DNA from 4 places in the Shewanella sp. SG41-3 genome. Region 3 is predicted to be linked to each of the others. Evidence: predicted binding sites of a transcription regulator. Region 3 holds the regulator's gene; each other region holds the start of a gene.
What was found. Region 3 encodes sigma-54, which starts transcription at its own class of promoters, with help from an activator protein. Its sites were predicted from a motif close to GTTGGCACGNNNNTNGNNT; they were not measured.
Positions count from the first base shown of each region.

Region 1 (2,213 bases), on a different contig from region 3:
AGAATACGCAAGCATAACTGGCGCTTCAAAATGTGGCACTAAACGCTTGTAAGAGTTAGTGCTTGGGTTAGTGAATGCATTCAATGCACGAGCATGCTTAATGATGCCGCCAATGTAATAAAGAGCAAGGTCACTCAAACCAGCATACTTATCACCAGCAAATAAGTTTACGCCATCTTTAGACAAAGATTGATGCACGTGCATACCACTACCGTTGTCGCCAACGATTGGTTTTGGCATAAATGTCGCCGTCTTGCCATAAGCATGAGCCATGTTATGAACGACATACTTAAGAATTTGAATTTCGTCCGCTTTTTTAGTCAATGTGTTAAAACGCGTAGCGATTTCGTTTTGACCGGCTGTTGCCACTTCATGGTGATGCGCTTCAACCACTTGACCCATTTCTTCCAGCACTAAACACATTGCTGAACGTAAGTCTTGTGAAGAGTCAACTGGCGCAACTGGGAAGTAACCACCTTTCACCATTGGACGGTGACCAGTGTTACCTTCTTCATAGCTTTTAGCTGAGTTCCATGAAGCTTCTTTAGCATCAATTTTAACAAAACAACCTGACATGTCAGTACCAAAACGGACATCGTCAAATAGGAAGAATTCAGGCTCTGGACCAATCAATACTGTATCTGCGATACCAGTAGAAATGAGATACTGCTCAGCTTTTTTTGCAATTGAACGTGGGTCGCGATCATAACCTGTCATGGTACCAGGCTCTAAAATATCACAACGAATAAGTGCGGTTGTTTCTTCAGTAAAAGGATCAAGTACAAACGTTGTAGGATCAGGCATGAGTACCATGTCAGATTCATTAATGCCTTTCCAGCCTGCGATTGAAGAGCCATCAAACATTTTACCGTCTTCAAAAAATTCTTCATTTACTTGATGAGAAGGAATAGAAACGTGCTGCTCTTTACCTTTAGTGTCGGTAAAGCGTAAGTCTACAAACTTAACTTCTAACTCTACAAGTTGTTTTAAAACTGATTCAACTGACATTCTCAAGCCTCCGGTAGGGTAAAGGGTTGTCCCTTAATATAATCTTGGTATTCGCCAGATGGTGCATCTGGAAAACGAATCTGTGCATAATGGTCTGTAATAAGCGATATTCATGCCACTTCGCTAACTAATTGATTTTATTGATATGAGACTTCTATCAAATCTTCAAAAAAATAAATCTGCACCATCTTCGAGCACCACTATGTTTCATCATGGTGCAAAAGTCCATAATAGTGCACCCTGTAAATATGGCTATTTTAAACAATGTCACATTTTTGTATTACAGTATGGTTATGCTTAATATATAAACGTTTTATGCTGTTTTTTAATCCATAGCAAGCGATAGATTTACAAGTGTTCAAAAATAATCCTATCTACAAAAGCTGCTGTGAAGTAGAATGGCACGCTTTTTTACAGTAGCTATAACCAATAACTACTGTTAGATCCTTTTTTTTTATTTGCTGGTTTAGAGGTTTATCCGTGCTAGAGAATTTACGTAACATCGCCATTATTGCCCACGTTGACCATGGCAAAACAACCCTGGTTGACAAAATGTTGGCGCAGTCAGGAACCCTTGCATCTCGTGGAGAAGCTACTGAGCGGGTTATGGATTCTAACGATCTTGAAAAAGAACGTGGGATCACCATTCTGGCAAAGAACACAGCCATCCAGTGGAACGACTACCGTATTAATATCGTAGATACTCCTGGTCACGCCGATTTCGGTGGTGAAGTTGAACGTGTTCTATCTATGGTTGACTCAGTATTACTATTGGTTGATGCAGTTGATGGTCCTATGCCACAAACTCGCTTTGTAACCAAGAAAGCATTCGCTCAAGGCCTTAAGCCAATTGTTGTTATCAACAAAATTGACCGTCCAAGTGCTCGTCCAGATTGGGTTATTGACCAAGTATTCGATTTATTCGTTAACTTAGGTGCCACTGACGAACAACTCGATTTCCCAATCGTTTATGCTTCGGCATTAAATGGTTTTGCAACCTTAGATCCAGATGTAGCGAGCGATGATATGACGCCGCTATTCCAAACTATCGTTGAGAAAGTGTCTTTCCCAGATGCTGATGCAGAAGCGCCATTCCAAATGCAAATTTCTCAAATCGATTATAACTCATACGTGGGTGTAATCGGTATTGGGCGTATTACCCGTGGTAGCGTTAAGACTAACCAACAAGTGACCATTATTGGCGC
Region 1 is NZ_JACJFJ010000004.1:405,086-407,298, forward strand. Features, by position in the region: gene glnA (glutamate--ammonia ligase) at 1-1,008, opposite strand, end outside; gene typA (translational GTPase TypA) at 1,489-2,213, shown strand, end outside.
Region 1: glnA (glutamate--ammonia ligase) is a predicted target of sigma-54. The motif match lies at 1,110-1,128, and genes of this name have one in related genera.

Region 2 (2,213 bases), on a different contig from region 3:
CAGGATATATTCCTGCTCTTGCCTGTGTTGACCCTAATAAAATAGGTATTGCAGTCACCACCATTGATGGTCAAACAATTGGTGCCGGTGATTACCTCGAACCTTTTTCAATTCAAAGTATTTCTAAAGTTTTTAGCTTAACTCTGGCACTGAATTTATATACCGAAGATGAAATCTGGAGTCGGGTAGGCAAAGAACCCTCAGGACACTCGTTTAATTCCCTCGTGCAGGTTGAATTAGAGCGCGGTAAACCTCGCAACCCTTTTATTAATGCTGGTGCACTGGTAATAGCCGACTTGCTGCAAGCGCGTCTTGGGGCACCTAAACATCGTATGTTGGAAGTGGTCCGCCAATTAAGCCAAAACCCAATACTCACTTACGATAAAGTCGTCGCGGATTCTGAGTTCCAGTTCAGCGCCCGCAATGCATCTATTGCTTATTTGATGAAGTCATTTGGTAATTTTGACGGCGACGTTAATACCGTGCTTAAAAGTTATTTTCATTATTGTGCATTAAGAATGAATTGCGCTGATTTGTCTCGGGCTATGTTCTATTTAGCTAATCGTGGTAAAACGCTCGATGGCGACAGTTTAGTATCGCCTGTGCAAACTCGGCAACTTAATGCATTACTGGCAACATCGGGACTATACGATGGTGCAGGTGAGTTTGCTTACCGCGTGGGTATGCCGGGTAAAAGTGGTGTGGGCGGCGGGATTATTGCGGTTATCCCTGGTGACATGTCAATTTGTGTCTGGTCACCTGAGCTTGATGTTAATGGCAACTCACTTGCCGGCACTGCGATGCTTGAGCACCTCAGTCAGCAACTCGGTCGATCTATTTTTTAGTTTGGTGCAGATAAATTAATTATTATTGAGATTCGTAAAATAGACTACTTTTTGGTTTATTTTACGAATACACTTCCGCTATTGTTTCTCTACTCGCCCATCTTTTTTGTTTCCAAGCTTTTAATTCAATATAAATCATAGCCTTATAGTTGTTGGCATAACTTATGCTTTATACCTTTCATATTCGACCTAATTATTGATATTCGTATACCAAAAGGATTTTTATCATGACTAAGCAAAAGTTGATTTGTGGTTTAGCGTTAACGAGTGTGTTATTCACCGCTGGGGCGTTAACACCTGCAATGGCAAAAATGTCATTGAATGATGAGAAGTGTAACGTAACCCTAAACTACGACGTAACGGTTGAGCCGACTACGCTACAAATTAGCGATAATGGAATCGAAAAGTATCGTGTTGAGTTAGGTCAGCTTTATGTTGAGGGTAAAAAAGTGACTCTTACTGATAAACAACAAAAATTACTCACCCAGTACTCTGAAGAACTTTCTCGCCAAGTGCCAGATGTGATAGACCTTGTTGGAGATGTTGTTTCTGTGGCTACTCAAGCGGTTAATATGGCGTTAACACCTATTTTTGGTGATGCAGCTAATGTTCATATCGATAAATTAATGGTCGGTATTCAAAAGCGTGTTGATACCATGGCATATCAACAAGGCGATAAATTTTATTTAGGCTCAACAGAAGCATCAATTGAGCAAGCTTTTAACAAAGAGTTTGAGCAAGAAATGGAACAAATGGTTACCAGTTCAATGGGATCATTAATGATGACACTTGGTAGCCAAATAATGTCTTCAGAAGGTGGGTCATTTGAAGAGAAAATGAATGCTTTTTCACAAAAGATGGACAACGTCGGTGCCGACATCGAAAAGCAACTTGAGTCGCAATCGCAAGGTCTTGAAGATCGTGCCGATAAAGTATGTGATAACTTTGCCACTTTATTAGTGCTTGAAAATCAAACCCGTCAGGCTATTCCTGAATTAGCTCCTTACACCTTAGCTAAGTTAGGTGAAGCAGCAAAGTAACCTATATCGATTTACTGTCAATATGTCTCCCCGACACCTGACCTTCCCCTGTGCTCTTATTAAGACACAGGGGCTTTTTTTTGCGCCTATTTTAACGATTATGCAGCTATAGCTGGTGTTGCTTTGTTCTGATAAAGAGATTGTCAATTATAAATATAGAACCATATAGGCTTTTTTTGCTATACTGGTGCCAATTATAACAAAGTTACACTCTACTTTAGATGTGGTTATATTTTAGAATCTTCAATTGTTGATGTTGATTGACAGTATTCATGTGTTTTGGTGCTTATTTAGCAGTAAAAACATAACAAGTGAATATTGATTTTGA
Region 2 is NZ_JACJFJ010000001.1:334,632-336,844, forward strand. Features, by position in the region: gene glsB (glutaminase B) at 1-845, shown strand, start outside; gene H5164_RS01515 (YggN family protein) at 1,073-1,885, shown strand.
Region 2: H5164_RS01515 (YggN family protein) is a predicted target of sigma-54. The motif match lies at 997-1,015, and genes of this name have one in related genera.

Region 3 (2,213 bases):
CAATTCAAGCTATAGTTACTTTACTGGCCTTTTAGTCTATCTAACTCATTTCATTGAACGATATCTAAATAGCGTTAAATGTCATTGATGTATGTGACAATCGATTACAGTTTTCGAGATTGTCATTTTTATGGAAATCATCTAGGGATAAGCGGTAAATGAAAGCGTCACTCCAACTCAAAATGGGTCAACACTTAACCATGACCCCTCAATTACAGCAAGCGATCCGCTTACTGCAATTATCGTCATTGGAGCTACAGCAAGAAATCCAACAAGCATTGGACTCAAACCCATTGCTTGAAATAGAAGATGAGTTTTCTCAAGCAAAAGACTCAGTAAAAGAAAGTCGCGACCAATCGGACACCGACTTTAGTGACAACAGCGTGGTCAATATAGAAAAAGACACCTCAACAGTCGACACAGCAGAATCCATGACCAAAGAAACCATGGACGATTTAGCTATGGATACCACATGGGATGAAGTGTACACCGCCTCTCCAATGTCAGGTTCAGGCAGCGCTAGCATGCGCGATGATGATATGCCATTCCAAGGTGAAACGACTGAAGGCTTATATGAACATTTAGAGTGGCAAAAAAATCTCACGCCATTTTCTGACACTGATCGAGCGATTGCTACCGCGATTATTGATGCCATTGATGAACGCGGCTATTTAACCCAAAGCACTGAAGATATTCTCGAAGCCATGGGTGATGAAAGTGTTGAACTAGATGAAGTTGAAGCGGTATTAAAACGTATTCAACACTTTGATCCCGTTGGTGTTGCCGCACGAGATTTAAGCGAATGTTTATTCATTCAATTAGCCCAATATGCCGACACAACCCCACATATAGACAATGCCCGTCTGCTCATTAAAGACTATTTAGATTTAATTGCTGGGCGCGATTTTAGATTATTGATGCGCAAAACCAAGCTCAAAGAAAACGAGTTGCGTGACGCAATCACCTTAATCCAGTCACTTAACCCTCGCCCGGGCTTGTTAGTCACCGCTATTGATGACGAATATGTTATTCCTGATGTAACCGTACTAAAGAAGAATGGCCGTTGGGTTGTAGAGTTAAACCCAGACAATATGCCTAAAATTGGCGTTAATCAACAATATGCAGCCATGGCTAGAAGCAGTAAAAACTCTGCCGATAGCCAATTTATTCGCGGTCATTTACAAGAAGCTAAATGGTTCATCAAGAGTATCGAAAGCCGCAATGAGACCTTATTGAAAGTCGCCAATTGTATTGTGCAATTTCAGCAAGGTTTCTTTGAATATGGTGAAGAAGCCATGAAACCTATGGTGCTCAATGATATTGCTGAAGCAGTAGAAATGCATGAATCAACTATTTCACGGGTTACCACTCAAAAATATATGCACACACCACGTGGGCTATTTGAATTAAAGTACTTTTTCTCTAGCCATGTCAGCACCGACGATGGCGGAGAATGCTCATCTACCGCTATTCGTGCTTTTATCAAAAAACTGGTTGCAGCAGAAAACCAGCAAAAGCCATTAAGTGACAGCAAAATGGCCCAACTGCTGGCAGATCAGGGGATCAACGTTGCGCGTCGTACGATTGCAAAATACCGCGAAGCGATGCTCATTCCGCCCTCAAACCAACGTAAGAGTTTATAACCTACAAGGCAACGGAGGATTTTTATGCTTATCAATATGACAGGTAGAAATATCGACATTACCGAATCTTTACGTGAATACGTTCAAGGTAAATTTTCAAAGCTTGAACGACACTTCGATCAGATCAATAATGTACACGTTGTGCTCAATGTAGAAAAATTACAACAAAAAGCAGAAGCTAAAATCAACCTTAATGGTGCAGAGATTTTTGCCATGTCAGAAAGCACTGATATGTATGCTGCAATAGACGCCCTGATCGATAAACTCGACCGTCAGGTAATTAAACACAAAGAGAAGTATACAAAACACTAACGATGGAACTTTGTACCATTCTGCAGCCGGAATGCACTACCTGTGCCACACCGGGCAGTAAGAAAAAAGTACTGGAACTCATCAGCAATTTAGTCGCTGCCCAGTACCCACCCCTATCTTCGCAAGAGGTTTTTGAAAGCCTATTAGCGAGAGAGAAAATGGGTAGCACAGGTATAGGAAATGGCATTGCGATACCTCATGGTAGATTAACGACCATAGAACATCCGATCGCAATATTTATTAAATGTGAAGAAGCCA
Region 3 is NZ_JACJFJ010000003.1:212,508-214,720, forward strand. Features, by position in the region: gene lptB (LPS export ABC transporter ATP-binding protein) at 1-15, shown strand, start outside; gene H5164_RS06985 (RNA polymerase factor sigma-54) at 159-1,643, shown strand; gene hpf (ribosome hibernation promoting factor) at 1,668-1,955, shown strand; gene ptsN (PTS IIA-like nitrogen regulatory protein PtsN) at 1,958-2,213, shown strand, end outside.

Region 4 (2,213 bases), on a different contig from region 3:
TGCAATGAATGCTTTTTTACGTCAAGGGTTTAAAGAACCTGTCTCATTTGAAGAAAGCCGAGTGATGTTGACTCAAATTGCCGCTCAATGTCAGGGATAACCTAGATGACTCGCACAGACCCATTATTAACGGTATTGAAGCTAGCGACTGCTGCCGAGGAACAAGCGGCATTGCAGCTCAAGTCGGCTCAATTTGAAAAACAAAAACGCCAAGGGCAGCTCGATGCGCTAAACAATTACCGTTTAGATTACATGAAGCAGATGGAAGGGCACACGGGCACGACATTACGTGCTAATCAGTACCATCAGTTTCATCAGTTTATTCGTCAAGTTGATAGTGCTATTACCCAACAAGTGGCAGCGGTTAAAGATGCCGAAAAACAAGTGGGTTACCGTCAAGTTCACTGGCAAGAAAAACAACAAAAACGCAAAGCGGTAGAAATGTTACTCGCTCAGAAAGCCAAAAAGGCTATGGTCGTAGAAGCAAAACGTGAACAAAAAATGTCAGATGAGTTTGCTATGCAACAATATTACCGTCAAAAATCAATTAAGTCATAGCCTCCAAATCTAACATTCGTTTTACCGCAATCCCTTTTGATTGGTTCGTGTTCAAACTCTATTTATTATCTAAACTTTATCAACTAATATTTATTGGCACTTAAATTGCTTAATATAAATTTAAGTTTACATTGGAATAGAAATCGTCAGCGAAGCGACAGTGGAAACCTTATGATGAGGTTTGTAATGACTCTATTGATATTACCTAATATCGACATATGATTCATCGAGGTAATTTGATAGCTGTTTGTTAGACGATAATGACCTAACTTTGTTTGATTGAGTGGAGCTGATTATGCAGCAGATGAGCAATATCTTACTTGGAAATAGCAGTAAATCTGCTGATCTTAGTACAAAAGGAAACATGCAAGGTGTTGAAAATACATCATTCTTGTCTGCTTTTAATCAAGCGAGTGAATCCGAACTTGCTTCGCGGCCTAACGCCAATAGTGCACCTGTATCGTTAGACGCTGAAGTGGATCAAGTCGATGCTGCCAATGACCTTGATTTAGCTACTGAAGAAAATGCTGATATTGAATTGATTTTTGCTCAGCTTAATATGGCTGATGCATTAAATAAACGTCATTCCTCTGGCGGAAATGAATTGCCGCATGTGGATACATTAGATATTGGTTTTGACGCGATATCTTTGATCGACCCTGACAGCAGTATTATTGATGAGCTGAATAGCGATAGTCAGTCAGAGATGGGGGCGTTATTCACTGATGCTATTGATTTACCCGCTGACTCTCTTTCTACCAAAGAAGCTCTTTCTCAGCTTAGCCCTGAAGATATATCCAGCTTAATGGCATTTGCCAATTTATCTGAAAATGATTTACAAGCACTAGACATTAAGGGCTTAAGCGAGTTAATTAGTGACTTTAATTTACAAGCGCCTGTTGTTGATGAATCCATTTTAGCGATGGTGTCTGCAGATATGGACAGTAGTGACGATTCCCCAAAAAGTATCCTTAGCTCTGAAGAACAAAACCAAATTGATAAATCAATTGCCGCCAGTACCACCGTTCCAGGTCAAGCCGGCTCTCCGGGTCTTAATTCTGCGGTTGTTAAATTAGACCGCACCGATTTTTTGGAGGCTAGCGCCACTCTTGCATCTTCTTCAGCGATATCTGCCGACCCTAAGACGATTTTAGGTGATAGCACTCGTATTGATGGCAATATTCAATCAGATACTGATAATGCCAAAATGCTGGCGAAAGCTGATTTTTCTGTGGTCCTAGATTCCCTAGCGACCAAGCGTGCATCAGGAGAACTGTCAGCCAATATAAATTCGGCTAACTTGGGTTTAGACGCAGTGAATGATATCGGTGATACCGACACTAAGGCTTTACAAAATCAGAGTAGTTTTACTCCGATACATAAAAGTGATGTACCACAATTTCAGTTATCGTTGAAACCCCAAGGCGATCATGGTGCGCAAATGCAAGAGATGATCCAGCGCTTTTCTCCGGTCATGAAGCAGCAGTTAATTACTATGGTCAGTAATGGTATTCAGCAAGCTGAAATTCGTTTAGATCCGCCGGAACTTGGGCATTTAACCGTTAAAATTCAAATTCATGGTGATCAAACCCAAGTACAGTTTCATGTTGCTCAGTCGCAAACCCGTGATATTGTTGAGCAAGCTATGCCACGAT
Region 4 is NZ_JACJFJ010000010.1:107,680-109,892, reverse strand. Features, by position in the region: gene fliI (flagellar protein export ATPase FliI) at 1-100, shown strand, start outside; gene fliJ (flagellar export protein FliJ) at 106-558, shown strand; gene H5164_RS17685 (flagellar hook-length control protein FliK) at 854-2,213, shown strand, end outside.
Region 4: H5164_RS17685 (flagellar hook-length control protein FliK) is a predicted target of sigma-54. The motif match lies at 651-669, and genes of this name have one in related genera.